Linked DNA regions of Oleidesulfovibrio alaskensis DSM 16109. The protein of the gene in region 2 binds, or shares a complex with, the protein of the main gene of each other region. Links are inferred from orthologs where the notes say so. Each region holds a gene or a part of one and is shown on either strand. Other genes may lie near its edges.

Evidence for each region.
Region 1: the proteins of secG (region 2) and secY are in contact, whole or in part, in a crystal structure (PDB 5AWW), measured with the Thermus thermophilus proteins. The link is inferred for Oleidesulfovibrio alaskensis DSM 16109 from one-to-one orthologs. Residues at the interface, in WP_223903268.1 of Thermus thermophilus: Tyr5, Ile9, Tyr12, Leu13, Ala16, Leu19, Val20, Val23, Leu24, Gln26, Glu27, Pro28, Gln30, Gly31, Ala32, Asp34, Leu35, Met36, Gly37, Gly38, Ser39, Ala40, Asp41, Leu42, Phe43, Ala45, Arg46, Val48, Tyr53, Thr56; in WP_096411648.1 of Thermus thermophilus: Leu14, Gln16, Arg17, Phe20, Ile34, Pro35, Pro37, Ile72, Arg108, Arg109, Asn112, Gln113, Arg116, Ile117, Ile120, Pro145, Gly146, Trp147, Phe152, Phe155, Val156, Val159, Thr160, Val162, Ala163, Gly164, Ala166, Leu167, Trp170, Glu173.

The regions. Positions count from the first base shown.
Region 1 is NZ_AXWQ01000004.1:230,663-246,304, forward strand. What follows is about bases 752-3,703. They hold secY (preprotein translocase subunit SecY), read right to left. Parts: upstream 2,909-3,703; coding sequence 1,595-2,908; downstream 752-1,594. Other genes in these bases: map (type I methionyl aminopeptidase), read right to left, coding at 828-1,592; rplO (50S ribosomal protein L15), read right to left, coding at 2,911-3,360; rpmD (50S ribosomal protein L30), read right to left, coding at 3,360-3,530; rpsE (30S ribosomal protein S5), read right to left, coding at 3,542-3,703. Outside these bases: rpsK (30S ribosomal protein S11), read right to left, coding at 1-63; rpsM (30S ribosomal protein S13), read right to left, coding at 206-574; rpmJ (50S ribosomal protein L36), read right to left, coding at 593-706; more of rpsE, read right to left, coding at 3,704-4,033; rplR (50S ribosomal protein L18), read right to left, coding at 4,052-4,414; rplF (50S ribosomal protein L6), read right to left, coding at 4,430-4,969; rpsH (30S ribosomal protein S8), read right to left, coding at 4,981-5,361; H586_RS20325 (type Z 30S ribosomal protein S14), read right to left, coding at 5,380-5,565; rplE (50S ribosomal protein L5), read right to left, coding at 5,578-6,117; rplX (50S ribosomal protein L24), read right to left, coding at 6,129-6,452; rplN (50S ribosomal protein L14), read right to left, coding at 6,462-6,830; rpsQ (30S ribosomal protein S17), read right to left, coding at 6,840-7,106; rpmC (50S ribosomal protein L29), read right to left, coding at 7,108-7,296; rplP (50S ribosomal protein L16), read right to left, coding at 7,298-7,711; rpsC (30S ribosomal protein S3), read right to left, coding at 7,711-8,352; rplV (50S ribosomal protein L22), read right to left, coding at 8,361-8,693; and 9 more genes. UniProt on the Bacillus subtilis protein: The central subunit of the protein translocation channel SecYEG. Consists of two halves formed by TMs 1-5 and 6-10.
Region 2 is NZ_AXWQ01000017.1:25,774-38,025, forward strand. What follows is about bases 6,853-9,712. They hold secG (preprotein translocase subunit SecG), read right to left. Parts: upstream 8,518-9,712; coding sequence 8,188-8,517; downstream 6,853-8,187. Other genes in these bases: H586_RS0111005 (glycosyltransferase family 2 protein), read right to left, coding at 6,873-8,015; tpiA (triose-phosphate isomerase), read right to left, coding at 8,566-9,318; rimI (ribosomal protein S18-alanine N-acetyltransferase), read right to left, coding at 9,330-9,712. Outside these bases: H586_RS0110960 (hypothetical protein), read left to right, coding at 1-277; lysA (diaminopimelate decarboxylase), read left to right, coding at 300-1,547; H586_RS0110970 (methylglyoxal synthase), read left to right, coding at 1,561-2,004; H586_RS0110975 (LexA family transcriptional regulator), read left to right, coding at 2,080-2,772; H586_RS20465 (hypothetical protein), read left to right, coding at 2,852-3,013; H586_RS20150 (PqiC family protein), read right to left, coding at 3,156-3,749; H586_RS0110990 (MlaD family protein), read right to left, coding at 3,751-4,782; H586_RS0110995 (ABC transporter ATP-binding protein), read right to left, coding at 4,779-5,552; H586_RS0111000 (MlaE family ABC transporter permease), read right to left, coding at 5,556-6,677; more of rimI, read right to left, coding at 9,713-9,812; H586_RS0111030 (NUDIX hydrolase), read left to right, coding at 9,833-10,387; H586_RS0111035 (inositol monophosphatase family protein), read right to left, coding at 10,394-11,197; mreB (rod shape-determining protein), read right to left, coding at 11,254-12,252. UniProt on the Bacillus subtilis protein: Involved in protein export. Participates in an early event of protein translocation.

The DNA.
Region 1 (15,642 bases), on a different replicon or contig from region 2:
GGCAACCCCGACGGGGATGGACTTTTTCTCTTTCTTCTTGCCCACGCGCTTAGGTCTTGCCATAACTTCACTCTCTGTGATGGTTTTCTGATTAGGCTGGGGGAACCTCTAACGAGCTCAGTTATGAAAAGAGCCGTGCACGCTGACGACAGAGTTTACTGCAGCCAGGTGAAGTTCCACGCCGATATTGATGCCTAAAAGCTGACTATTTGCGCTTACCAGCCACACCGCGACGCGGTCCCTTACGGGTACGTGCGTTGGTCTTGGTACGCTGACCTCTAGCAGGCAACCCGCGACGATGACGCAGGCCGCGGTGGCAGCCGATGTCCATCAGACGCTTGATGTTGCTAGATATTTCACGGCGGAGATCGCCTTCAACCTTGTGATTCTGTTCGATTTCCTTACGGATTTCGTTCACTTCGTCGGCAGACAGGTCGTCAATGTTACGAGTCCAGTCAACACCGGTGGTATCAAGAATCTCCAGGGCAGTAGCGCGACCGACGCCATAGATGTAGGTCAGCGCGATATCAACCCTCTTGCCACGGGGCAGATCAACTCCAGCAATTCTGGCCACAGTCGAACTCCTGTTCGATTATCCCTGGCGCTGCTTGTGCCTGGGGTTTTCGCAGATCACTCTCAAAACGCCCTTGCGTCGGATGACCTTGCATTTGGGGCATACTTTCTTCACAGAAGGCCTGACTTTCATTTTAGTCTCCGTATTTGGACCTTTAGTGCAACAACGTGCCTGGGTAAAAACAGACCCAGAACGCGGTTAAGTATCACTGCGTCCTGTCTGAGTCAACCCTTATACTTACAAACGTATCCGGTTACGCCTGACTCAGGATTACCGGGCCGTCGGAGGTAATGGCAACGCTATGCTCGAAATGCGCCGAAAGCTTCCTGTCCTTTGTCACCGCTGTCCAGTTGTCGGACAACACCTCCACTTCATACGTTCCCGCCGTCACCATGGGCTCGATAGCAAGCACCATGCCGGGGCGCAAAGGTACGCCGGGAAGGCCGAACGGTACAAAGTTCGGAATTTCGGGCTTTTCATGCAGCTTGCGTCCAATTCCGTGCCCTACAAAGCGCCGGACCACCTGAAAACCGGCATTTTCCACATGCTGCTGAACAGCGGCGGAAATGTCGTACAGGTTGTTACCCGACAAGGCCTTTTCAATGCCTTTCATCAGCGACTCCTGAGTCACCTTGAGAAGACGGGCCGTTTCGTCCGGAACCTCGCCTACGGCATACGTTCTGGCCGAATCTCCGTAGAAGCCTTCGTAAATGACACCCATGTCAAAGCTGACAATATCGCCTTCTTTCAATACCCGCTCGGAAGGAAAGCCGTGAACGACCTCTTCGTTGACCGAGCAGCAAAGAGCAAAGGGAAAGCCCCCGTACCCCTGAAATGCAGGACGGACATTGTGCTTACGGCACAGGTCCTGAGCAAGCTCTTCAAAGTACAAAGTCTTGACGCCTGGGCGAACATTCTCGCCCAGGACATCAAGAATTGTAGCCACAATCCGGTTGGCTTCACGCATGAAGCCTATCTCTTTCTCGTTTTTGAGAAAGATACCGCGATACTTTTTCACCGTCAGCGCCTTCCCTTGATACGGGCCTTGTTCATGAGGCCTTCGTACTGTCGGGAGATCAGATGGGATTCCACCTGGGACATGAAGTCCATGGCAACCCCGACGACAATCAGCAGCCCGGTTCCGCCAAAATAGAACGGAACGTTCATATTGGCGATAAGAACCATGGGCAGAACACATATTGCGGCAATATACAGTGCACCCCACACCGTGATGCGGGTAAGCACTTTGTCAATGTATTCTCTGGTCTTTACGCCGGGACGTATCCCGGGAACAAAGCCGCCCTGATTTTTCAGGTTTTCCGCGATATCTTTGGGATCAAAAATGATCGCAGTATAGAAAAACGCAAAGAAAATAATCAGAGCCACAAAGACTACATTGTACAGCAACGTGTGAGGAGCAAAATACGCAGCAGCCGTCTGCAGCCACTCAACCGAGGAAAAACTGGCCACGGTGGCGGGAAAAAGCAGAAGACTGGATGCGAAAATGGGCGGAATGACACCGGCGGTATTGACCCGCAAAGGAAGATGCGAAGTCTGGCCGCCATACATCTTACGGCCCATCTGGCGCTTGGCGTAATGGATGGGAATCCTGCGCTGGCCACGCTCCATAAACACGATGAAAGCAAGAACAGCCGCCATGAACACAAGCAGTATGAGCACCATGAAAATGCTCAGATCACCCGTGCCGATCAGGCGGATGGTCTTCATCAGGCCGCCGGGCAGTCCGGCGACGATGCCCGAAAAGATGACCAGCGATATACCGTTGCCAAGTCCCTTTTCGGTTATTTGCTCACCCAGCCACATGATAAGCACAGTGCCTGTGGTGAGAGTTAGAATGGTGGTGAGTCGGAAACCCCAGCCGGGCGCCAGTACCAGAGACGCCCCTGTCGGGCTCTGCATGCTCTCAAGGCTCATGGCAATGCCGAAGCCCTGAATCACGGCGATCAGTACGGTACCGTAACGGGTGTACTGCGTGATTTTCTTGCGTCCCGCAGCGCCCTCCTCCTTGGCCATCCGCTTCAGCTCAGGGCTTACGACCTGCAGAAGCTGGATGATGATGGAGGCGGAGATGTAGGGCATGATGCCGAGGGCGAAAATCGACAGATTGCGAAGTCCGCCCCCGGAGAACATGTCAAAGAGGCCGAAAAGGGTGTTCTGAACACTGGCAAAGAAGTCTGCCAAAGCTGCAGAGTCCACCCCGGGCACAGGAACGTGAATTCCGATGCGGTATGCGGCCAGCAACAAGAAGGTCCACAAAAGCTTTTTCTTAAGCTCAGGCAGACGCGCCAGATTTTCTACACCACTCAAAGCCACGGCTAACCTTCCAGTGCCTTGGCTTCGCCACCGGCTTTTTGGATCTTTTCAACAGCAGAAGCACTGAACTTGTGCGCTTCCACTTTTACGGCGACATTGCATTCGCCGTTGCCCAGAACCTTGACAGCTGCGCCGGCACGGGCAAGCCCGCGTGCGTAGATGTCGTCCAGGGTGATTTCAGTCTTGCCTTCAAAGGCGCCAACGAGCTGACCGAGATTGATCACTTCGTAACGAGCCTTGAAAAGGTAGTTTTTGAAACCGCGCTTGGGCAGTCTGCGCTGCAGGGGCATCTGGCCGCCTTCGAAACCGGGGCGGACACCACCACCAGAGCGAGCGTTCTGGCCCTTGTTACCTTTGCCGGAGGTACATCCCCAGCCGGAACCGGAGCCACGGCCCACGCGTTTCCTCTGTTTACGTTCTTCATCGAACGGATACAGTTCGTGGAGTCTCATTATTCCGTTACCTCGACGAGATGCACAACCTTGGCGATCATGCCGCGTACAACGGCATTGTCCTCAAACGTCTTTTCCTGACGGATCTTGCGCAGCCCCAGAGCGTCGAGGGTACGACGCTGGTTGGGGTTGCAGCCGATCCGGCTGCGGACGAGTTTTACCTTGATCATGAGCCGATTCCTTACTTTCTGGGCGCTTCCAGTTTCTTTCCGCGCAGCTGGCTCACATATTCCGCACTGCGCAGCGAGGTCAGACCTGCCATGGTAGCGCGGAGCACATTGTGCGGGTTGTTGGTGCCGATGGCCTTGGCAAGCACGTCGTGAATGCCGACAGCTTCCATGATGGCGCGCACTGCGCCACCGGCGATGATACCGGTACCCTTGGAAGCGGGCTTCAGAAGCACCCGTCCGGCGCCGAAGGCACCAAGCACTTCATACGGCAGGGTGCCGTCCACCAGGGGAACCTGCACCATACCTTTTTTAGCGCGTTCGGTCGCCTTGCGCAGAGCCTCGGGCACTTCCTGGGCTTTACCCATGCCGAAGCCTACGGACCCGTTGCCGTCACCAACGACTACCAGGGCGCTGAAGCTGAAACGACGGCCGCCCTTCACAACCTTGGCAACTCGGTTGAGATCGACGATCTTCTCAATCAAGCCGAATTCGTTCTGTTCCATGCCAGTTCCTACTACCTGTTAGAATTCCAGGCCAGCTTCACGGGCGCCGTCGGCGACAGCCTTGATGCGGCCGTGATAGATGTAGCCGTTGCGGTCAAATACGACGCGCTCGATGTTCTTCTCCTTGGCCAGCTTGGCAATTTCCTTACCGACCAGCGAAGCGTTATCGACGGTCAGGCGCAAGGCGTTGCCGTTCTGCTTGCCAAGAGCCAGGGTAGAAGTGGCGGCAAGGGTGGTTCCGGTCTGGTCGTCAACCAGCTGGGCGTAGATATGCAGGTTGGACCTGTAAACCACCAGACGGGGACGAGCGCCGTTACCGGAAACCTTTTTGCGGATGCGGATTTTACGGCGCATTCTGGATTCATTCTTGGTCAACTTCATGGTCTTACCTGCCTACTACTTTTTGCCGCCGGACTTGCCGGCCTTACGGCGAATCTGCTCGTGTTCATATTTAACACCCTTGCCCTTGTAGGGTTCGGGCGGACGTACACGGCGAATGTTGGCAGCAACTTCACCAACGAGCTGCTTGTCGAAACCGCTGATGGTCAGCTTGTTTCCTGCGGCTGCGGCTTCGATACCCTTGGGCAGTTCAATGACCACCGGGTGGGAGAAACCGAGAGCAAGCTCGATGTTGTTGCCTTTAACGGCGACCTTGTAACCGACACCGTTGACTTCAAGGACTTTGCTGAATCCCTTGGAGACACCTTCGATGCAGTTTGCAAGAAGGGTACGGCGAAGGCCGTGCTGGGCGGATGCCTTTTTGGTTTCTTCGACTCTGGTGATAACCACAGAGCCGTCCTGAATCTCATATTTGAGCAGGGGCGAAACCGGCGTGGTCAGGCTGCCTTTGGGGCCCTTAACCTCTACAACGTCTGCTCCCAGCTTCACTTCCACGCCGGAAGGAACGGGGATAGGCTGTTTTCCGATTCGAGACATGACTGCACCTGCTACCAGATTTCACACAAAAGTTCGCCGCCCACATTCTTGCTGCGAGCGTTGGTGCCTTCAAGGACTCCACTGGAAGTGGAGAGAATGCATATGCCAAGACCATTCTGCACGCGGGGAATGTCGGTGGAACCGACATAAACGCGGCGGCCGGACTTGCTGATACGCTTCAGGCCGGAGATAACCGGCTTGCCCTTGAAGTATTTCAGTTCAATAACGATGGAGGATTCTTCCATCTTGAAGTCGGTGATGTAACCTTCTTCTTTGAGGATGGCTGCAAGAGCCTCCTTCATCTTCGAGCGCGGCACACTCACTTCCTTATGCAGGGCCAAGTGTGCGTTGCGGATACGCGTAAGCATATCTGCAATAGGATCAGTCAGCATTATTAACTCCTTGGCGACTTACCAGCTCGATTTACGGACACCGGGCAGTTCGCCGCGCAGCGACATATTGCGGAAGCAGATACGGCAAATGCCGAACTTACGCATGTAGCCGCGCGGACGGCCGCAGATGGGACAACGGTTGTAAGCACGAGCGCTGAATTTGGGCTTGCGCTTAGCCTTTACTTCCAGACTAGTACGAGACACTGCCGTAACTCCTTACTTCTTGAAGGGCATGCCCAGCTTATCAAGCAGGAACTTGCCTTCTTTGTCAGTCTTGGCACTGGTCACGATGGTGATGTTCATGCCCTTGGGGTTGTCAACACGGTCAACTTCCAGCTCGGGGAAGATGGTGTGTTCCTTAATTCCAAGGGTGAAGTTACCACGGCCGTCGAAGCCACGGTCAGCAATCCCCCGGAAGTCACGCACGCGCGGAAGCGCGAAGTTCATGAGCTTGTCAAGGAAGTCCCACATGGAATCACCGCGAAGAGTCACGCGGCAGCCGATGGGCATGCCTTCACGCAGCTTGAACGAAGCGATGGACTTTTTGGCGCGAGTGATCACGGCCTTCTGCCCAGCGATTGCGGTCAGTTCTTTCACGGCCTCTTCCAGAAGCTTCTGGTTCTGGCTGGCTTCGCCAAGGCCGATGTTAAGGGAGATCTTCTCCAGTTTCGGCAACTGCATAGAGCTCTTGTAGTTGAACTCTTTCTGCAGCACCGGCGCCACTTGTTCACGATATATATTTTGGAGACGCGTCATCGTTATCCACCTTAATCGATGATTTCGTTGCACTTTTTACAAAAGCGAACTTTTTTACCGTCTTCGGTGTACCGATAGCCGACCGTTGTGGCCTTGGCGCACGCGTCGCACATCACCTTTACATTGGAGATGTGGATGGGCATCTCCTTGTCGACGATGCCACCGGGCTGCTGCAGGTAAGGATTAGCCCGCATGTGCCTTTTGGCAACGTTCACCTTCTCGACCAGGACGCGGTCCTTCTTGCGAAGAACTTTCAAGACCTTGCCGATCTTGCCCTTATCCTTGCCGGAGATGACCATCACTTTATCGTCTTTACGAATACGAAACTGTTTCATTGGTATCTCCTACAGAACTTCAGGGGCCAGAGACACAATCTTCATGTAGTTCCGTGCGCGCAGTTCACGTGCAACGGGACCGAAGATACGGGTGCCGACGGGCTCGCCCTGCTTGTTCAGCAGTACGGCAGCGTTGGTATCGAACTTGATGTAGGAGCCGTCGTTACGACGGATTTCCTTGGCAGTACGAACGACAACCGCCTTCATGACATCGCCCTTTTTCACCTTGGAGTGAGGCAGGGCCTCCTTCACGGATACGACGATGACGTCGCCGACGGAAGCGTAACGGCGCTTAGAGCCGCCCAGCACCTTGATGCAGGCAACTTTTTTGGCACCGGAGTTATCCGCCACTTGCAGAGCAGATTCTACCTGGATCATGGCTTACCCCTAAACCGCCTTTTCAAGGATGGAGACCAGATGCCACCGTTTGTTCCGGCTAACCGGACGAAACTCGATGATCTTCACCTTGTCGCCAACTTTGCATTCATTGTTGGGATCGTGAGCGGTGAATTTCTTCCTGCGACGAATGTACTTCTTCAGCAGGGGATGCTTCACCAAGGTTTCGACGCGAACAACAATGGTCTTATCGTTCTTGTCGCTTACAACCACACCGACGAGAGCTCTGCCGTTTCTGTTTTCAATAGCTTCGGACATGTTATGCTCCCTTTTCCTTCAGAATCGTGAGGATGCGAGCAACGTTGTGCTTTGCCGCAGGGATTTCGGCAGTCTTTTCCAGCTGCGCCGTTGCATGCTTGAAACGCAGATCGAACAGTTCCTTTCTGGTTTCGGCAAGCTTGTCCTTCAGCTCGTCAATGCTCAGCTTTCTCAGTTCAGCGGCCTTCATTCTAGAGGCCCTCCCTAACTACGATCGTGGTCTTCACGGGGAGCTTATGAGCGGCGCGGGTCAGAGCCTCGCGAGCCAGCTCAAGGTTTACCCCTTTGATTTCGTAAAGTACACGGCCGGGCTTCACAGGAGCGTACCAACCCACCGGAGCGCCTTTACCTTTACCCTGACGGGTTTCAAGAGGCTTGGCGGTGTAAGGCTGGTCGGGGAAGATGCGAATCCACATCTTTCCGCCACGCTTGATGTGACGCATGGCAGCCACACGAGCAGCTTCAATCTGCTGGCTGGTCAGCTTGCCGTGCTCCAGAACCTTAAGGCCGATTTCTCCGAAAGCAACATTGTTACCCTTGAGGGCGTCACCCTTAAGCCGTCCTTTCTGACGCTTACGGAATTTAACCTTTTTAGGAGTCAACATTACTGTTCTACCTCGTTGTCCAGGATTTCACCCTTGAAGATCCATACCTTGACGCCGATAATGCCGTAGGTCGTATGCGCTTCGGCATAACCGTAGTCAATGTCGGCACGGAGGGTCTGCAAAGGCACACGGCCATCGCGGTACCATTCCGAACGGGCAATTTCAGCCCCGGCCAGACGACCGGCACAGGCAACCTTGATGCCTTCGGCACCAAACTTGCGAGACATGCTCACCGTGCGCTTCATGGCGCGACGGAAAGCAACGCGACGTTCGAGCTGCATGGCGATGTTTTCTGCCACAAGCTGTGCGTCAGTTTCGGGGCGACGGATTTCGTTTACCTCGATGGAGAATTCGCGGCTGAACTTACGACGAAGATCTGCGCGAAGTTTCTCAATCTCAACGCCCTTGCGGCCGATAACGATACCGGGGCGGGCCGTGCTGAGGATAAGGCGAACCTTGCCACCGGCGCGTTCAATTTCAATTTTGGACAGGCCGGCGTGGTACAGGGTCTTCTTAACATACTTGCGGATGTTATGATCCTCAAACACGAAGGAAGCGTATTCCTTCTTGCTGAACCAGCGGGACTGCCAGTTCTTGTTGTACCCCAGCCGGAAACCGAAGGGATGTACTTTCTGTCCCATAACGTATCCTAACTTTCCTCAAGAATGACCGTGATGTGGCTGGTACGCTTCAAAATGCGGTTAGCCCGGCCCATAGAACGGGGCAGGAAGCGCTTCCAGGTAGGGCCTTCGTTGATGATCACCTGCTTTACCACCATTGCGTCAACATCGATGCCGGGCAGCTGCTCGGCGTTGGCAAGAGCGGAATGCATCACCTTGAAAATAAGGCCACCGGCCTTCTGAGGGGTGAAACGCAGGATGTTCATAGCGTCTTCTACAGGTTTGCCCTTCACGTTCTGGGCAACCAGGCGCGCTTTGCGCGGAGACACGCGAACGAATTTAGCAGTTGCTTTAGCTTGCATATCTATTCACCTACCTAGCGCTTGGCCTTGCTCTTCTTGTCGGCAGCATGGCCGTAGTAGGTACGGGTGGGCGAAAACTCGCCAAGCTTATGGCCGACCATGTTTTCGGTAACAAACACGGGAATGAACTTACGCCCGTTATGCACCGCAAAGGTCAGACCAACCATTTCGGGAGAGATCGTGGAACGGCGGGACCAGGTTTTGATAACACGACGGTCACCGGATTCCTGCGCCTTCTCCACTTTCTTCATCACGTGGTCGTCAATAAACGGACCTTTTTTCAGAGATCTAGGCATTCTCTACTCCTACTTCTGGCCACGACGCTTGATGATAAGCTTGGAAGAGGCCTTCTTCTTGTCGCGGGTCTTGAAGCCCTTGGTGGGAATACCCCACGGAGTCACAGGATGACGTCCGCCGGAGCTTCTGCCCTCACCACCGCCAAGCGGGTGATCGATCGGGTTCATGGCAACACCGCGAACCTTGGGACGGCGACCCAGCCAGCGGCTGCGACCTGCCTTACCGTACGAGATCTTCTCGTGATCAAGATTGCCAACCTGGCCGATGGTGGCGCAGCAGGTGACCAGCACCTTGCGCACTTCGCCGGAGGGCATACGCAGCAGTGCGTAGTTGCCTTCCTTGGCGACCAGCTGGGCATAGGTTCCGGCGGCACGGCAGAACTGTCCGCCCTTGCCGGGGTACAGTTCGATGTTGTGCACGATGGTACCCACAGGAACACGGGACAGAGCCATTGCGTTACCGGGCTTGATATCCACGGAATCGCCGGCCACAACCACGTCACCCTGCTTCACACCGAGAGGAGCCAGAATGTAGCGCTTTTCACCATCCGAGTAGTGCAGCAGTGCAATACGTGCGGAACGGTTGGGATCGTATTCGACATGAGCCACTTTAGCCGGCACGCCGACCTTGTCGCGACGGAAGTCGATGATACGGTAAAGACGCTTGTGCCCGCCACCGCGACGACGAGAAGTCACGCGGCCGTAGCAGTTTCTACCGCTCTTTTTGGTCAGGCCTTCAGTAAGGCTGCGCTCGGGCGTGCTACGGGTAATCTCCTCGAAAGAGGAAACGGTCTGAAAGCGGCGCCCAGGAGAAGTAGGTTTAAGCTTGCGAACAGCCATTGTTTACACTCCCTCGAAGAAATCGATCTTTTCGCCGGGTGCGAGGGTAACATACGCCTTCTTGTAACCGGCAGTCTGCCCCGTCACACGTCCGTGTTTGGTGCGGGCCTGCGGCTTGCGGGTAACAACATTGACACCCGCCACTTTGACGTTGAAAACCGACTCGACGGCTTTTTTGATCTCTATCTTGTTGGCCCGGGGATTCACAAAGAAGACAACCTGTTCGGAAGATTCCTTCACAAAGGTGGCCTTTTCGGAAACCAGAGGCTTAATAAGAATCTGCGTATAATCCATGACACCCTTCCTCTTACTTCAGTCGTTCCTGAACAGGCTCAACAGCCCCTTCAAGAAGAACCAGCTGGGCGTGCTTCAGAATTTCGAAAACGCTGAGCTGCTCGGGGGTCATCAGGGTGATCCCGGGGATGTTGCGGGCGCTGAGCACCAGCTTGTCATCCATTTCGGGGGTGACGACGAGAGCCTTACCCAGGCCCAGTGCGCCGGCAACCTTCACCATGTGCTTGGTCTTCACTTCAGGAAGCTCAATGCCCTTGACAACCATCAGGTTTTCTTCAGCCAGACGGGAGCTCAGAGCCATCTTCAGAGCCAGCTTGCGAACCTTCTTGTTAACCTTGAAGGAATAGTCGCGGGGCTGGGGACCGAAGACAACCGCACCACCACGCCAGACCGGAGAACGGTTGCTGCCCGAACGGGCGCGACCGGTACCTTTCTGACGCCAGGGCTTGGCACCGCCGCCGGAAATGGTCGAACGCGTCTTCACCGAATGAGTTCCGGCGCGCTTTGCCGCGCGCTGTGCGCGTACAACAAGGTTCAGGATCTCCGGCCGGACCTCGACCTCGAACACCTCGGGAGCCAGAGTGAGTTCACCCGTCTCCTTCTTGTCCTGATCGTATACTTTAACCACAGCCATGTGATTATCCTCTTTTTTACTGCTTGCGGACCATGACCAGGCCGTTCTTGGGACCGGGCACGGGGCCTTTGACCAGGATCAGGTTGTCTTCCGCGCGGACTTCGATGATCTGCAGGCTCTTTACAGTAACCTGACGGGCACCCATATGGCCGGCCATCTTCTTGTTCTTCCAAACCTTGCCGGGGAAGGTGGCGTGACCGATGGAACCGGGCGAGCGGTGCACAGCCTCGTGACCGTGGCTTGCAGGCATGCCGCCGAAGTTCCAGCGCTTCATCACGCCGGCGAAACCTTTACCAATGCTGGTGCCGGTCACCTTCACAAATTCGCCGGGGGTAAAAAGACCCACGGTCAAGTCGTCGCCGACTTTTTGCTCAGCAGGAGCTTCGAGACGAATCTCGCGCAGCACGCGGAACAAACCGCGACCAGCCTTGTCCATGTGACCACGGGCGGGCTTGTTTACGTGCTTTTCTTTGGCCTCTTCAAAACCGATCTGAACGGCGTTATATCCATCCTTGGCCGCATCCTTGACCTGAATTACAGGACAGGGACCAGCTTGAATCACGGTCACAGCCACCGCACTGCCATCATTGGCGAAAATGCGGGTCATGCCGATCTTGCGACCCAGGATTCCCATCTTCTCAGCCATGACTACCTCTCGCTAGAGTTTGATTTCCACGTCCACGCCTGCGGGGAGACTCAGTTTCCCCAAAGCGTCCACGGTCTGCTGAGTAGGCTCGAGGATATCCATGAGCCGCTTGTGGATGCGCATTTCAAACTGTTCGCGGGACTTTTTGTCCACATGGACGCTTCGGTTTACCGTAAACTTGTGGATGTTGGTGGGCAGCGGAATCGGTCCGGCCACACCAGCGCCCGTGTTGCGCGCCGTATCTACGATTTCAGCCACAGCCTTATCCAGGATGCGGTAATCGTAAGCTTTAAGCTTAATCCTGATACGATCACTGCTAACTGTCGTCATTGTTAACTACTCCATGATCTGGGAATCGACACCCTTGCCTCTGAGGAGCCCGGGACCATCCGGTGCCTCATACCGCGGCGAGCGCGGTGCGGCGACAGAGTTCCTCACTTACGGTGGCGCTTTGTCCGGATTTACAAGACATGCAGCGGGGAAAAAGCATGCGCTGTAAACACAGGACAAACACGTAGGTCGACAACGCTCTCTTTACGCAGAGAACGGAGTCGTGAACTTTCTTCGCGGAACAGTATAAATGGGGGAGAGAGATAAAACGGTGGGCCAGACTGGCACCTCTGTTGCTCTGCTCCGCCGCTTTCGCGCGAAGATCGCCCACGTTGTCGCCAGCCTGTTTTCCATCTGCTTGCGCAGACGGACAGGTGGTCCGCAGGGTTACTAAACAGGAACCATAAGGCTCCGGAAAAATTTTATGTACAGTACCTTACAGCCGAATACCGCATCGGCTGGAACGGCAAGACATTTAATTAGGCATTCAGTAACGCCTGCAAATGTCAAGCTTCAGTCCGCAGACTGAATGAGCAGCAGGACGGACTCAATCCGCCCTTTAAACCCCTTGCGGGGAAGTCTACTGCCTGTGCGGTGAAAACAACCACATCAAGCGAGGTGTTCTTATATAGAGGTGTGCCCTTCCCGTCAACCTTCTTTTTTTATTTTCTGCAAAAAAAAGCGCCCCGCAAAAGCGGGGCGCCGGATAAGCATATTCAGCCAGCTTATTCGCCGGACTTACTCTTGGTAAGTTCTTCGGCAAGGTTGGCGGGAACGCGCTCATAATGGTCGAACTGCATGGTGAAGTTGGCACGCCCCTGAGTGCGCGAACGCAGGTCGGTAGCATAACCGAACATTTCGCTCAGCGGCACGTGACAGCGGATAACCTGTGCACCAGCGCGGGAATCCATGCTCTGGATCTTGCCGCGGCGGCCGTTCAGGTCGCCCATGACGTCGCCGAGGTATTCTTCGGGAGTCACAACTTCAACGTCCATGACAGGCTCGAGCAGCACGGGCGAAGCCTTGCGTGCAGCTTCTTTCACTGCCATGGAACCGGCAACGTAGAAGGCCTGTTCCGACGAGTCGACTTCGTGGTACGAGCCGAACACCAGAGCAACCTTGACGTCCACCATGGGGTAGCCGGCCAGAACGCCGCTTTTCAGCGCATCCTGAATACCCTTGTCAACAGCAGGGATGTATTCCTTGGGAATAACACCGCCGGTGATCTTGTTCTCGAACAGGTAGCCCTTTTCAGGGTTGGGTTCGACCTCGATCACGACATGGCCGTACTGTCCACGTCCGCCGGACTGCTTGGCGTACTTGTGGTCGACCTTGGTTTCCTTGCTGATGGTTTCGCGGTAGGCAACCTGCGGCTTGCCGACGTTGGCGTTGACGCTGAACTCACGGGTGAGACGGTCAACGATGATGTCGAGGTGCAGTTCGCCCATACCGGCGATCAGGGTCTGGTTGGTTTCATCATCGCCCTTCACGCGGAAGGACGGGTCTTCCTTTGCCAGCTTGGCCAGAGCTGCGGAAAGCGCATCGCGGTCAGCTTTGGTCTTGGGCTCGATGGCAACCTCGATAACAGGCTCGGGGATGTCAAGAGACTCAAGAACGACCGGACGGTTTATCTCGCAGATGGTGTCACCGGTGGAAACCTGCTTGAGACCCACAGCGGCAACGATATCGCCGGCGCCGGCCCACTTGATTTCTTCACGCTTGTTGGCGTGCATCTTCAGCAGGCGGCCGATGCGTTCTTTCTTGCCGGTGTTGGCATTATACACGGTCATACCGGCTTCAATGAAACCGGAGTAGATGCGGATAAAGGAAAGGTGACCGATGTAGGGGTCAGATGCCAGCTTGAACACCAGGGCGGCAAGCGGCTCTTCGTCTTTGCAGGGGCAGACGATCTTTTCCTCTTCGTTGTCAGGGTTGGCACCGACCATCTGTTCGATGTCAACAGGCGAAGGCAGGTACTCCACCACCGCATCAAGCAGGGGCTGAACGCCCATGTTGCGGAAAGCGGAGCCGCACAGAACCGGCACTGCGGTTCTGGCGATGGTGGCCCTGCGGATGGCGCTGTGGATTTCTTCTTCGGTCAGCTCTTCGCCGCCGAGGTATTTTTCCATCAGCGCGTCATCTTCTTCAGCCACTGCCTCGATCAGTTCAAGACGCATAACGTCGAACTGGTCCTGAAGCTCGGCAGGAACGCCGGTCACGGCGAACTCGGCACCCTTGGAGGCTTTGTCGAAAACAACAGCCTTTCCGGTGACGAGATCGACGATGCCCTGGAATTCGTCTTCACTGCCGATGGGAACCTGAAGCGCAAGGGGCTTTGCCTTCAGCCGGTCGCGGATCATATCCACGCAACGGAAGAAGTTGGCACCCATGCGGTCCATCTTGTTGACGAAGCAGATGCGCGGAACCTTGTAGCGGTCAGCCTGACGCCAAACGGTTTCAGACTGAGGCTCGACACCGGCAACGGCGTCGAACACGGCTACAGCGCCGTCCAGAACGCGCAGCGCGCGCTCGACTTCAATGGTGAAGTCCACGTGACCGGGGGTGTCGATGATGTTGATTCGACAATCCTTCCAGAAGCAGGTGGTAGCTGCGGAGGTGATGGTGATACCACGCTCCTGCTCCTGCTCCATCCAGTCCATGGTTGCCTGACCTTCGTGCGTTTCACCTATTTTGTGAGACACACCGGTGTAGAAAAGGATGCGCTCGGTAGTCGTGGTTTTTCCCGCATCAATGTGGGCCATGATACCGATATTGCGCTGCTGGGGTATGGCTACTTTTCTGGACACGTGACTAATCCTCGGACGTTACCAACGGAAATGAGCGAAAGCCTTGTTGGCTTCAGCCATACGATGGGTGTCGTCCTTCTTCTTCACGGCACCGCCGCGGTTGTTGAAAGCATCAAGCAGTTCGCCGGACAGGCGTCCTACCATGCCTTTTTCTCCACGTGCGCGTGCGTAGGTGATGAGCCAGCGGATAGCCAGAGACACCTGACGGTCGGAACGCACTTCGACGGGCACCTGATAGGTGGCACCGCCGACGCGGCGGGATTTGACTTCGACGAAGGGCTTTACGTTATCAACAGCCTTTTCAAAGGCCTTGATTGCATCTTCGCCGGTCTTTTCCTGCAGCACTTCAAGAGATTTATAAAAAATCTTTTCTGCAGCGCCCTTTTTGCCGTCAACCATCATGCGGTTGACGAAGCGGGCAGCGAGCCGGCTGTTATACACCGGATCGGGCAGAACTTCACGTCTGGGGATAGGTCCTTTACGAGGCATGAAAAACTCCCTTCGCTACTTCGGACGCTTGGCGCCGTACTTGGAACGTCCCTGGCGGCGATCCTGCACGCCGGCAGTATCCAGAGTACCACGAACAATATGGTAACGTACACCGGGCAAGTCTTTTACACGACCGCCGCGGATCATAACAACAGAGTGCTCCTGCAGGTTGTGACCTTCACCGGGAATGTAGGCGGTCACTTCAATAGCATTGGTCAGGCGCACACGGGCGACTTTACGCAAAGCCGAGTTCGGCTTCTTAGGCGTTGTGGTATACACGCGGGTGCAAACCCCACGGCGCTGCGGGCAAGCCTGAAGCGCGGGAGTCTTCTTCCGCTTAGCAACCTTTTTACGCTCTTTTCTGATGAGCTGGTTGATAGTGGGCATCAGTTTCCTCCGTGGAAATGGATCGATGTCATTCGCTAAAGACGCAAGGCAATACGCCATTGCCGACACACTGTCAACAACGGCGGTCCGAGGAGAACTCCGATCACCTATGAAGCCATCCTTAAAATCACCTGTACGCTTCGCTTGGGGACTTCGACTGAAAAGCCCAGCAGCCTTGCTTTCAATCGTATTCTCACCCTGCAAGCAAACTTGAACATGACCCGAT
Region 2 (12,252 bases):
CTCACTGCAGGGTGACATGCTGCAGCTTGATTCCGTGGTTATAGAACTGGAAGCTGTTGCGGAAGATGCAAACTGCCCCAGTTGTCCTTTCAAGCCCACCATGCGCCGGACATACTCTGCCGGTATGCTGGGCCTGCAGGGCGAATCCACAGAGTTCATGCAGACTATCTGCGTTGACGATGACGCGGCAAGCTACCGCTGGAGATTTGTGGCCAGAAGCACCCACCGCAACGCCCCGTACGGGCTGAGCACCATCAAGATGATGACTTTGCGCTAGCCGCAGATCAAAAGGAGTTTCCATGCATCATTTCACATACCGCGACAATGAACTCTTTGTGGAAAATGTAGCTGTTCAGGAACTTGTGGCCACATACGGAACTCCTTTGTACATATACTCCAAAGCGACTTTTCAGCGCCATTTCACAGCGTTTGATTCAGCATTCGGTGCGCTGCCCCACCTCACCTGCTATTCGGTGAAAGCATGCTCCAACATGCACATTCTGCGCTTTCTCGGCAAAATGGGCGCAGGCATGGACATTGTATCGGGCGGGGAGCTTTTCAGAGCGTTGCGGGCAGGTATTCAGCCAGCCAAAATCGTTTACAGCGGAGTAGGAAAAACACGCACTGAAATTCTGCAGGCACTGGAAGCTGGCATCCTGATGTTCAATGTGGAATCCATGGGAGAGCTGGAAAAAATAAGCGAAGTGGCCAACCAGACGGGTCACACAGCCAACGTAGCTCTGCGCATCAACCCCGATGTGGACCCGCATACCCACCCGTACATATCCACCGGACTGAAAGAAAACAAATTCGGTCTGGACATGGAACAGTCCTATGCGGCTTATATGCGTGCCATGGAACTGCCCGCCATCACACCCATGGGTATTGATTGCCATATAGGTTCACAGCTGACCAGTCTGTCACCATTCAGAGAAGCTGTCGAAAAGATACTTCTTTTCCGGGAAAAGCTGTGCTCTGCAGGACTGTGCATTGACTACATAGATCTGGGCGGAGGACTGGGAATACCGTATGACACCGAAGAACCGCCTCATCCGCAGGAATTCGGCAAGCTGCTTACTGATATGCTTTCGGGACTTGGCATCACATTGATACTGGAACCCGGAAGGGTCATTGCAGGCAACGCGGGCATTCTGGTCACCAAAGTCCAGTACACCAAAAAAACCGCTACCAAAGAATTTGTCATTGTCGATGCCGCCATGAACGATCTTATCAGACCTTCTCTGTACCAGTCACACCATCATATTGCCGAAGTCAGCCCCAGAGGCAGGGCAAAACACACGGTGGATGTTGTGGGCCCCATCTGTGAATCGGGCGATTTTCTGGCACGCGACAGGCTCATGCCTGCGGTGGAACCGCGCGAACTGCTGGCGGTGTTCTCCGCCGGAGCATACGGGTTCACCATGAGCTCGCAGTATAACTCGCGGCCTCGTGCCGCTGAAGTTCTGGTGCGGGGTGATACTGCTCACCTCATCAGGCGCAGAGAGACCTATGAGGACCTCATTGCGCCTGAAGAAACACGTTCTTAAAAGCGGAGGCACTATGAAAGGCCAGCGTAACATCGGCATGGTGGCGCATGACGAACGCAAAGAAGACCTGCTGGACTGGGTGCAGCACAACCTGCAGGCTCTTATTCCGCACAGGATATTTGCCACCGGCACCACTGGCGGGCTGTTGCGTCAGCGCTTCGGCGACCTGACCATAACCCCCATGAAAAGCGGCCCGCTGGGCGGAGACCAGCAACTGGGTTCCATGATTGCCGAAGGCAGGCTGGATATGCTTTTCTTTCTCATCGACCCCATGGCACCTCATCCTCATGATGTTGACATCAAAGCACTGCTGCGACTGGCAGTGCTGTATAACATCCCTGCAGCCTACAATCGCTCCACAGCGGACTTCCTTATTACCAGCCCGTTTATGACCGGAGAGTATATTCCTGAAATAAAAGATTATACTCCGTACGTGAAGCGTCTTGGCGCTAAATAGCAATCTGCACACGTTAACAAAAATTAACTTTATGCGCTCTGACCGTTGACATCTTTGGAGCGTGCGTTTACAAAAGTGAACACCAAACAGCAAAGCAACAAGGACACCATGGAGAAGCTGTCTTTTGATACATTCTTCCGGCGCGTGAAAGAATCGACCGAAATAAACACCCAACAAGCGCTGGCCAGGGCGCTGGGGGTTAACAGGTCCGCCGTTTCACAGGCCAAACAGCGTGAAAAAGTGCCTGAGAAGTGGGTACTGAAAATCGCACGCATGTTTGCGCTGTCCCCTGACTGGCTGGAATCAGGCTCTGGCAGCCATGCGCTCCGCACTGCCGCTTCCGACATGGCGGACGGAATTTTCATTCCCGTACCTAAAGTGGAGGCAAAACTATCTGCGGGGGGCGGCTCGCTTGAAGTGGGCGCCACTGCGACCGGAGAGCATCTGTTCCACAGTACATGGTTGCGCCGTAAAGGAAATCCCGCAGACATGGTACTGATGGATGTGGTGGGAGACAGTATGGAACCGGAAATATTTGCAGGTGATACTGTGCTTGTTGATCAGGGAAACCAGACATTGCGCAACGGAGCCATTTTCGCCATGGGCGTGGATGACTCGGTACTTGTGAAGCGCGTACAAAGTGCCCCCGAAGGTCTGGTACTGCTCAGCGAAAACCCGTCATATTCTCCGGTGCTTCTTCAGGGCGATGAAATTGAAACTGTCAGGGTGATTGGCAAAGTCATCTGGATAAGCAGAGAGTACCGCTGACAGGACAATATATATACGGGCGGCCCGCCGCCCTTTATTTTACAAAAACATGTTCACTTTTTGCAACAAGGAGACCGCCATGCAAAAACGATTCTGCACTTGCGGAACAGCAGTCTGGGTTTGCTACCTTTTCAACTCATGGAGCAGCGTGTTCTTCAATTGCGAAGATGAAGACTCTTCTGCCCTGCTTGCCCGTTGTCCCTGCTGCGGCAACAAGCTGGATATCAATCAGCTCAAATAGCTGCGGCTGTGGTGTTAATAAAAGTTAACACGCACTGCTCCGCAGCAATGGCTGACTGCGCATGCTGTCCATTCCCCGAACATAAAAGCCCGCCGGTGTGGTGTCGGCGGGCTTTTATGCACATGGCAAAAGAACGAAAGAGTCAGATGGCAGGCACGTTGCGCGCGATGTCTTCTGCCAGCAACGCCAGCAGGCGGCTGTGAGCCTGCACATATCCGCTGTAATTATTCTGTTGCGCAGAAAGCCTGTTCACAAAGTAGTGCCACTCCCCGGTATCCGCACCACCGCTGTCCAGCCGCCACATGGCTTCCATTGTCACATCACCGTCTGTCGAAGCATCCAAACGCAAAATGACAATCTTCACCCGGTCTTCACCGGCCGCATAGCTTTCTGTGACAACAGCACGGTTCGTATCACCGGCAAGTTTTCTGGCCAACATGCGCGAGATGGAATCACGCAGCGGCTCAGCCCAGTAATCAAACTCTGCAAGATAGATCCGGCCTGCATCTCCGCGTACAACGATATTCGGACGATCCAAATACGGCGGAATTTCGACCTTTTCCAGCCACAGCACTGCGCGGGCTTCCTGCGGCACCGCGGCCGGCAGCACGTCATCAGCAGAAAGCAGATAAAATCTCGTGGGGGCGCTTTTTCCCGCACAACCTGTCAGCAAACCTGCAGCAAACAGCAGACATAACAAAGCCCGCAAAACTCCGGAACAGACACTCATACGCATGCTACCTCCTGTACTCACCTTTGCCCCGGATCAGGGCTTCCGGATGCCGCTCAAGATAATCAGCCCACACCCGCAACGAACGGGCTGCGCCTGTAAGCTCTCTCAACGCTTCCCGCATATCACGCACGATGGCAGCATCAGGGGCTGTAAGCGCCTCCACACCTTCCATCGCTTTTTCCGAACGCCGGGCAGCGGCCTCCAGTGCATCCAGCGAAGCGCGCATGGCAACCGCCGTTTCCTCGGTCTGTGACTTCAGAGTATCCGCCAGTGAACCGTATCTGCCGAGCACATCTTGCGACTTCTTACCAAGCGGCTCCACAGCCGCATGCGTGTCCCGCATCAGTCTTTCTGCAGCCGACACAGCCAGACGGGCCTCCTGCGCAAGGGCAAGAAGCTCCGCGGGCAAGGCCTGTGTTTCAGGTCTGCTGACCAACCTGTCCACAGCCTGCAGCGTGTTCGCAAACCGTCCTGCAAGCTCTTTGACGGGAATCTGCTCAAGCGTTCTGGCAACCTCTTCCATGGCTGATGATATAGTGGGAATTTCAGGCAGCCGCGCCCTTTCATGCAGGACAGGTCTGGTATCGGGATAAAAATCCAGCGTGATGACAAGCTGACCGGTCACAAAGCTTTGCAGGTCAAGGCGCGCCCGCAGCCCGTTGCCAATCAGCCGGTCTAACACTCCCTGCTCTCCAACGCCCAGCATCTGTTCAAGAGAAGCTTCGCCCGACGTGACTGCACTGGAAGAAACCACCATCTGCCTGGTATCAAAATCCACAACCACCGGTATGGTAAACTCCAGAGCTTCCGGATCGGTATAAATGGAAATACTGGAAACTGATCCCACTTTCACTCCGCGGAACATCACGGGAGAACCTATGGTCAGCCCTTTAACGCTTCCCTTGAAAAACATGACACACTGCACGGTTTCGGTAAAAAAACGCCCCGAACCGAACAATGCCACAGAAGCCACTGCAACAATCAATGCGCCGGAGACAAACACTCCCACCACAAAAGAATTTTTAAACCTGCTCACCGTACCTCCTGCACATGTCCCTGACCGCGGGTCAGGAACCTGATCAATGCCGGATCATCAGAAGTATTTAATAATGTTTTGGGATTTCCGGAAGCAGTCATTGTACGCCTGCTCACATCCAGAAAAATGGAATTAGTGCCAATGGCAAAAATACTGGGCAATTCGTGTGTCACAAGGACAACAGTGGCATCCAATGATTCGCGGATTTCCAGTATCAGTTCATCCAGCAGGTACGCGCTGACCGGATCCAGACCGGCTGAAGGCTCGTCAAAAAAGAGGATTTCAGGGTCAAGAGCCATGGCTCTGGCCAATCCGGCCCGCTTGCGCATTCCGCCGCTGATTTCAGAAGGGTAAAAGTCAGCAAATCCTGCTAATCCCACCAGTGCAAGCTTGAATTCAGCAAGCTCGCGGATTTCCTTTTTATTCAAGGAAGTATACTGTTCCAGCGGCAAAGCAACGTTTTCAGCCAGAGAAAGCGAGCTCCACAATGCGCCGCTCTGGTACAGCATGCCGGTTTTGCGCAGCATGTCGCGCCGTGCGCCGGCATCAGCCTGCCACAGGCTTTGCCCCTCATACAGCACCTGTCCTTCATCAGGGCTTTTCAACCCCACAAGAACCTTAAGAAGAGTACTCTTGCCGCAACCGCTGCCCCCCATAATGACAAAAATATCCCCCCGCCTGATGCTGAAGGACACATCCCGCATCAGAACAAAATCACCATAGGCCACTTTAAGCCCGCGTACACCAAGGTGTTCTGAATCTGTGCTCATAGATTATATCCCGAGAATATTACACAGAAACGTTATAACAGCAGTAGCTACAACGATACTGACTATGCTTGACACAACAGCAGACGTTGTCGCCTTACCCACAGCAGAAGCACTCCTTCCACAGTGTATCCCCATATAGCAACTGCACACGGCAACAACAAAACCAAAAACCACACTATGTGCAATACCTACCCCGAAGTGGGTTAAAGAAACCGTCTGCCACGTCATATTGAAATACTGGTGCAGATTGATGTCCAGCATCAGCCAGCCCACGGCCGCCCCCCCCACGATACCCATAAGATTGGCATACACGCACAGCAACGGCATCATGAGTACCAGAGCCAGCATCCGTGGCAGAACAAGAAAATCCAGCGGAGAAATTCCGAATGTGGAAAAGGCGTCGATCTCCTCGTTGACCTGCATGGTTCCCAGCTCGGCCGCAAATGCAGCCCCGACGCGTCCGGACACAATAATAGCGGTCATCACTGCACCCATGACACGCAGCATGGCAATCCCCACAAGGCTCGCCACATAAATCTCCGCACCGAACATCTTAAGCTGCACCGCGCCCACAAAGGCAAAAATCAACCCGGCCAGCATGCTGATAAGCGAGACAATCGGCAGCGACTGCGCACCGCAAAACCGGAGTAATGCAAAAGTATCAGACCAGCGGAACACTGCTCTTCCGATGCACATCCGTAAAACGGAAAGAGTTACATCACCGATGAACTCCATGACCGAAATCGTACCGGCAAACGCGGCATGCAACGCTTCGCCCATTCTGGCCGATAACGGCGATTTTCTGCTGACGGCTGCGCCTTCTCTTTCAGGAACCTGCGCCGCCAGTGAGAGCAACCGCAGCACACCGTCGGGCAACCCGGATGTGTCATACGCAATACCGCGGCCTTCAAGCGTTTCCAGCACAGAACGGCAAAATGTGAGAAAGCGGCTGTCCCATGCCGTCAGTCCGGCACATGAAAACGAAACAGCCCCTCCGCGGCAATCACTTTCCAGCCGGAGCGCGAGCTTTCCGACAGAAGGGACAGTGTCGTGCAGCGTCCATCTGCCCTGAAAAACAATCACACAGCGTCCCGCGCCGTCATGCTGCAGATCAACTCTGGCCATAAGGAAACATTCTCCACGCAATGGTTCTTCAGCAAAACTACTCAATACCAACTACGCCAAAAGAAAAGACATGGCTATATGTGAACAAAAAAAGAGGGGCCGAAGCCCCTCCTGACATGTCACACGGCACCCTTTAGCTGATGATGCGGCACGACTGAACTATGGTTGCAGAATTCATGGAAGCATTACCGGGAGTTACCAGGGTATTCCCTGCTCTGACAGCCTGCGGCGGGCTCGCCGCTCAAGGCTGCGCAAAAGAAATCTGGTTTTCAAAGAACGGAGCGTGCAGAGAGCCTTGATGCGCCGCCGCAGTGTGTGAAAGCTGTTTTCCTTGTCGGCTGCTTTCCGCTTCAGTCCTTTAGCTTTCCAGATATCCAGCTGAGCCTCTATCTCCTGCATATCCTTGCTGATAAAAGCATCTACCAGCGGCAGAAAGGCCGTCTGCTCCTTAAGCTGCGGAGCAAGAAAATCCGAGCGGAACCATGCAGGCTCAAGGCCTTCAAACAGGGTCAGACAATGACTCACACACCGCTCCCGCCAGACAGCATCCTCGCCTGTCATCCGCGGAGCCAGCTTTTTTATATCTCTGAACAGATTTTCATTAAGATACTTCACAAGCGGCTTTACCGCACCGGCATCAAGCAGGATGCGTTTGACCTCTATGAAATGGGCTATCTGATGATCCACTTCAAGGGGTAACGCCATGGATGTCCGTTTGTGATCCTGACGGAAATAGTACATGAAATGGCCGCACTGAGAAAATCTGTTCACAGAAGTCAGAGCCTGATACATACTGCATACATCCTGACCGAGCTTGAATGCAGGATGGGTAAGGCCTATACGGCGCAGGAAACTTGTTCTGAAAATCCAGCGCCAGAGAACCTTGCTCTTCCAGTATGCAGGGTCGTCAAACGTAATGCCGGAAGCCTCCGGAAGATAAAAATACCTGCGGGTATTAAACGTTTTTTCGGAAAAAACCACCGCGTTGCCGCACACCATGTCCACATCGTCACGATAGGCAACGGCAAGCATTTTCTGCGCAGCATCTCTGTCCAGAAAGTCATCGGCATCAAGCCACAGCAGATAGTCGCCGCGTGCAAGCTGCTGACCGACTTCACGCGTGACTCCGGCGCCCCTGTTTTCCTGATCAAAAACCTTTACCCGGCTGTCCGCCTCGGCATATATGCCTGCAACATCAAGAGTCCTGTCAGCGGAACCGTCATTGACGACAATGACTTCAATATCGCTTTCTGTCTGCCACAGACACGACTCCAGCGCCACCGGCAACCAGCGTTCCATATTATAAGCCGGAATCACTATCGACAATTTAGGGGCCATACCTTCTCCGTAACGCTGAAAACATAACGCGTGTACAAAAAAAGCGCTGCAGCTTTCCGCCGCAACGCTTTTCCGCTCAATGGTGCCGAGGGCGGGACTCGAACCCGCACGGACGTAATCCACTACCCCCTCAAGATAGCGTGTCTACCAGTTCCACCACCTCGGCAAATATCTACTGATCGGAAGCAGCAGGCTTTTCAGCAGGTTCTTCGATAGTTACCGGAGCCTGCTTGGGTTTTTCAACCTGCACGTCGATTATGCTCGACTCTGCACGGTGGCTGGCACCGCTGATGTAGTTATAGCTCAGAGACGTGACAATAAAAAGGGCGGCAACAACGGCAGTCAGCTTTGCCAGCATGCCGCCGGCACCCGCCCCGCCGAACATGGAAGAACTGCCGCCACCGAAAATGACGCCCATTCCTTCCTTGCCGGACTGAAGCAATACAAGCACCGTCAACACGATACAAGCGACGATGTGGAGAGTGAGAATCACAGTTTGCACGGTTCTTGTTCCTCCTCGGAGCTATATGCGATTCCGCACCGGCGGAAATCAGGCAAGAATTATCCGGCTGAAGCTTTCAGCCTGTAAAGAAGCGCCACCTACCAAGACTCCGTCCACATTGTCAAGAGAAATGATAGCGGCCGCATTGTCGGGCTTTACGCTGCCACCGTACAGAATACGCATGGAATCAGCCGCTGCGGGCAACAATTCGCGCAGCATACCGCGCACCACAGCGTGGGTTGCGGCAATTTCGGCGGTACCGGCAACTTTGCCTGTACCTATGGCCCAGACAGGCTCATAAGCTATAGCCAGCCGTTCAGGAGCAATACCGGCCGGCACACCGGACAGCCCCTCGGAAAGCTGTCCGCGAAGCACCTTTTCCAGCTGCCCGCCTTCACGTTCTTCCAGCGTTTCGCCGATGCACAGCACCACATTCAGGCCTTTTTCCAGACAAAATGCGGTCTTCTGCCCCACAAAGGCACTGCTTTCACCCAGAACGCTCCGGCGCTCCGAATGTCCGGTCAACGCCCACGCGGCACCTGTAGACGCGATCATCCCCGGCGATATTTCGCCGGTATACGCTCCTTCATCTGCGGGATAGACGTTTTGAGCTCCGCAATAAAAACCGGCAACACCGGAAAAAGCCTGAGCAACCTGTGCAAGCCCCACAAAAGGCGGAAAAACAAGTACCTCACGGTCATCCGGCACTGTCCCCACAGCTTTTACAAGTTCTCCGGCGGTAAGCGCAGCTTCCTGCGGGGTCTTATACATTTTCCAGTTTGCAGCCATCAGTTTTTTCATAGTCTGATCTCCTAAAGTTCCGGACTTTGTTTTTCCGCGTTGTGCGGCGGAACCTGCCGCGTGTAAACCAGAGCATCTTCGCCGGTATCCTGATAATACCCTTTACGCACTCCCGCCGGTTCAAACCCCAGCCGCTCATAAAGCCGAATGGCAGACAGATTACTCCGCCGCACTTCCAGGATTGCTTTTTCTATGCCCATCCTTGCAGCCACTTGCAACATCATTGACAGCAGCTTACAAGCATAGCCGTTGCGGCGGTGGGCCGGGTGAGTCGCTATGTTCAGAATTTCCAGCTCACCCGCGGCATGATAGATAGCAATATATGCCACCAGCGTCTCCGACAGCCTCAGGCCGAACACGGCAAACACATTCTGCGTAAAAGCCAGCTCAAACTGCTCTTTTGTCCACGGCGTGGCAAAGCACATTTTTTCCAGAGCTACAATTTCGGCACTGTCTTCAGCCGAAAGACGATAAAAAACACAACCGGCAGCCATAAATCCCTGCGTGATACAACATGCGAAAAACAGAAAAAAAAACCGGCAATTCACCAGACGCCGGCACCATGCACCTTGTAGAAGTAGTGGACGCTCTGGGACGCCCTCTGCTGGTTATGCCAGCAGAATCGGTCCATCGGCAAGGGCTTAACCATAAAATCATCCTTGTGCTGCTTTACGACCTGCAAGGCAGACTGTACCTGCAAAAGCGCGCCGCCTCCAAGACGGTCTACCCCGGCAGATGGGATCTTTCCGCCACAGGACATGTGCAGGCCGGCGAAGCCGCCATGGACGCAGCCGTACGTGAACTGCGCGAAGAGCTGGGCGTTGAGCCGGTCAGCATCAAGGAGCTCTGCAGAGTCGCAGCCTGCGCCGAAACCGGCCATGCGTTCACCACCCTGTTCACAACAGGACGCATTTCAGCCGTCCCTTCTCCCAACCCGGCAGAAGTTGCCGAGGGAATGTTCATCAGTGCGGATGATCTCGATGCCACTGTCAACCACTTCGGCGAAATGCTCACTCCGGCTGTTCACTGGGCGTACACCAACGGTTTTCTGTTCCGACGGTCTGCATAAACACCACTACACCGCCAGCAGGCCGGCAGCGGCCCCGTGCAGCACCCCGTTGGTAGCCAGAATGCCCAGCGGATCAAACGCATATGCACTCCGGCCGTCAAAAGCAGTGACACGCCCGCCCGCTTCCTCCACCAGAAGCCAGCCGGCAGCGGTGTCCCACGGTTTCAGTCCGCGCTCATAAAAAATATCGTAATGGCCGGCAGCCAGATAGGCAAGATCAAGCGCAGCGGCACCATAACGGCGCACACCTCTGCATTGTTCAAGGCTGTTTTTCAGCCATGCCAGCACATCCCCGCTTTCTTCCGCCACCGAATAAGGAAAACCGGTGGCCACCAGCGCATCAGCCAGAGAACCGGTGGTTGTAACCCCCAGCCGCACAGGAGCGGCATCTGAACCGCCGCACTGCCGCCAGGCCCCTGCGCCCCGCACGGCCCAGAAGCATTCGCCCATCACAGGGTTATTCACGATGCCCGCCACAACCTTTCCGTCGTGCCACAGCCCCAGTGACGTGGCTACAAAAGGCAGCCCGTGGGCAAAATTTGTCGTCCCGTCCACCGGATCCAGAATCCATGTCCATTTGCCCAGAGAAGCGTCGGGAGAAGTCTCTTCACCCAGAAAAACGGCATCGGGAAGAATGCGTTTCAGCGCATTGCGCAGAAACTCTTCCACAGCGAGGTCAGTGGCTGTCACCAGATCGATCCTGCCTTTGAACCTGATCGTGCGGGGCTTATGCCAGTGTTCCAGTATAATGCCGCCCGCCTCACGCACCGCATTTTTTGCCGCTGCACATAATTCTTCTGTCTGCTGCATCTGCGCCCCGTAAAAAAAGCGGCCTTTCAGCCGCTTCATCTTGTTATAATTCAAGGCTAGTTAACATAAACTCTGCTGTAAAATTTCTTATCATCCAGAGTTCTGCCCGTGCCCCGCACAACCGTGGTAAGAGGCTCGGAATCTATGGTGACCTTCAGTCCCGTCTCTGCCGTGATCAGGCGGTCAAGCCCCTTGAGCAGGGCACCGCCTCCCGCCAGAAGAATACCGTGTGTCACAATGTCGCCTGCAAGCTCAGGCGGAGTTTTTTCAAGAGCCTTGCGGACGGCCATGACTATAGCTTTCACGGGGTCCTGCAGTGCCTCACGGATTTCAGAGTCAGTCACCTCCACCGCTTTAGGAGTGCCGGTAACCATATCTTTACCGGATACACTCATGGAAAGCGGTTCGGGCAGTTCAAAGGCCGAGCCCACGGTCATCTTTATCCGTTCGGACATATTCTCGCCGATAAGCAGCTGGAAACGTTCCTGCATAAACCGCTGCACAGCCTGGTTCATGGCATCGCCGGCGACGCGCACTGATTCTGCATACGCTATGGCGGAAAGTGAAATAACCGCCACTTCAGTGGTGCCGCCGCCGATATCAACAACCATGCTGCCAAACGGCTCGTTAATGGGCATATCAGCGCCTATGGCCGCCGCCATGGGTTCTTCTATCAGCTTGACATCGCGTGCGCCTGCCTGCTGGGCAGATTCGATAACCGCACGCTTTTCCACCTGCGTTATCCCCGTGGGCACGCAGATGACAATTCTGGGCTTGGCCATGCTCATCCCGGAAATAACCTTGCGGACGAAATACGCTATCATCTGCTTGGTCACTTCGAAATCAGCGATGACTCCGTCCTTCATGGGACGGATGGCCCTGATACGCTGCGGAGTTCTGCCAAGGAACTCCTTGGCCTCCTTACCCACAGCCAGCACGGTGTTGCGCTGCTGGTCTATGGCAACCACAGAAGGCTCGTTAAGAACTATGCCCTCGGTTCTGGTATACAGCAGCGTGTTGGCCGTACCCAGATCCATGGCCAGGTCCTTGCCCAG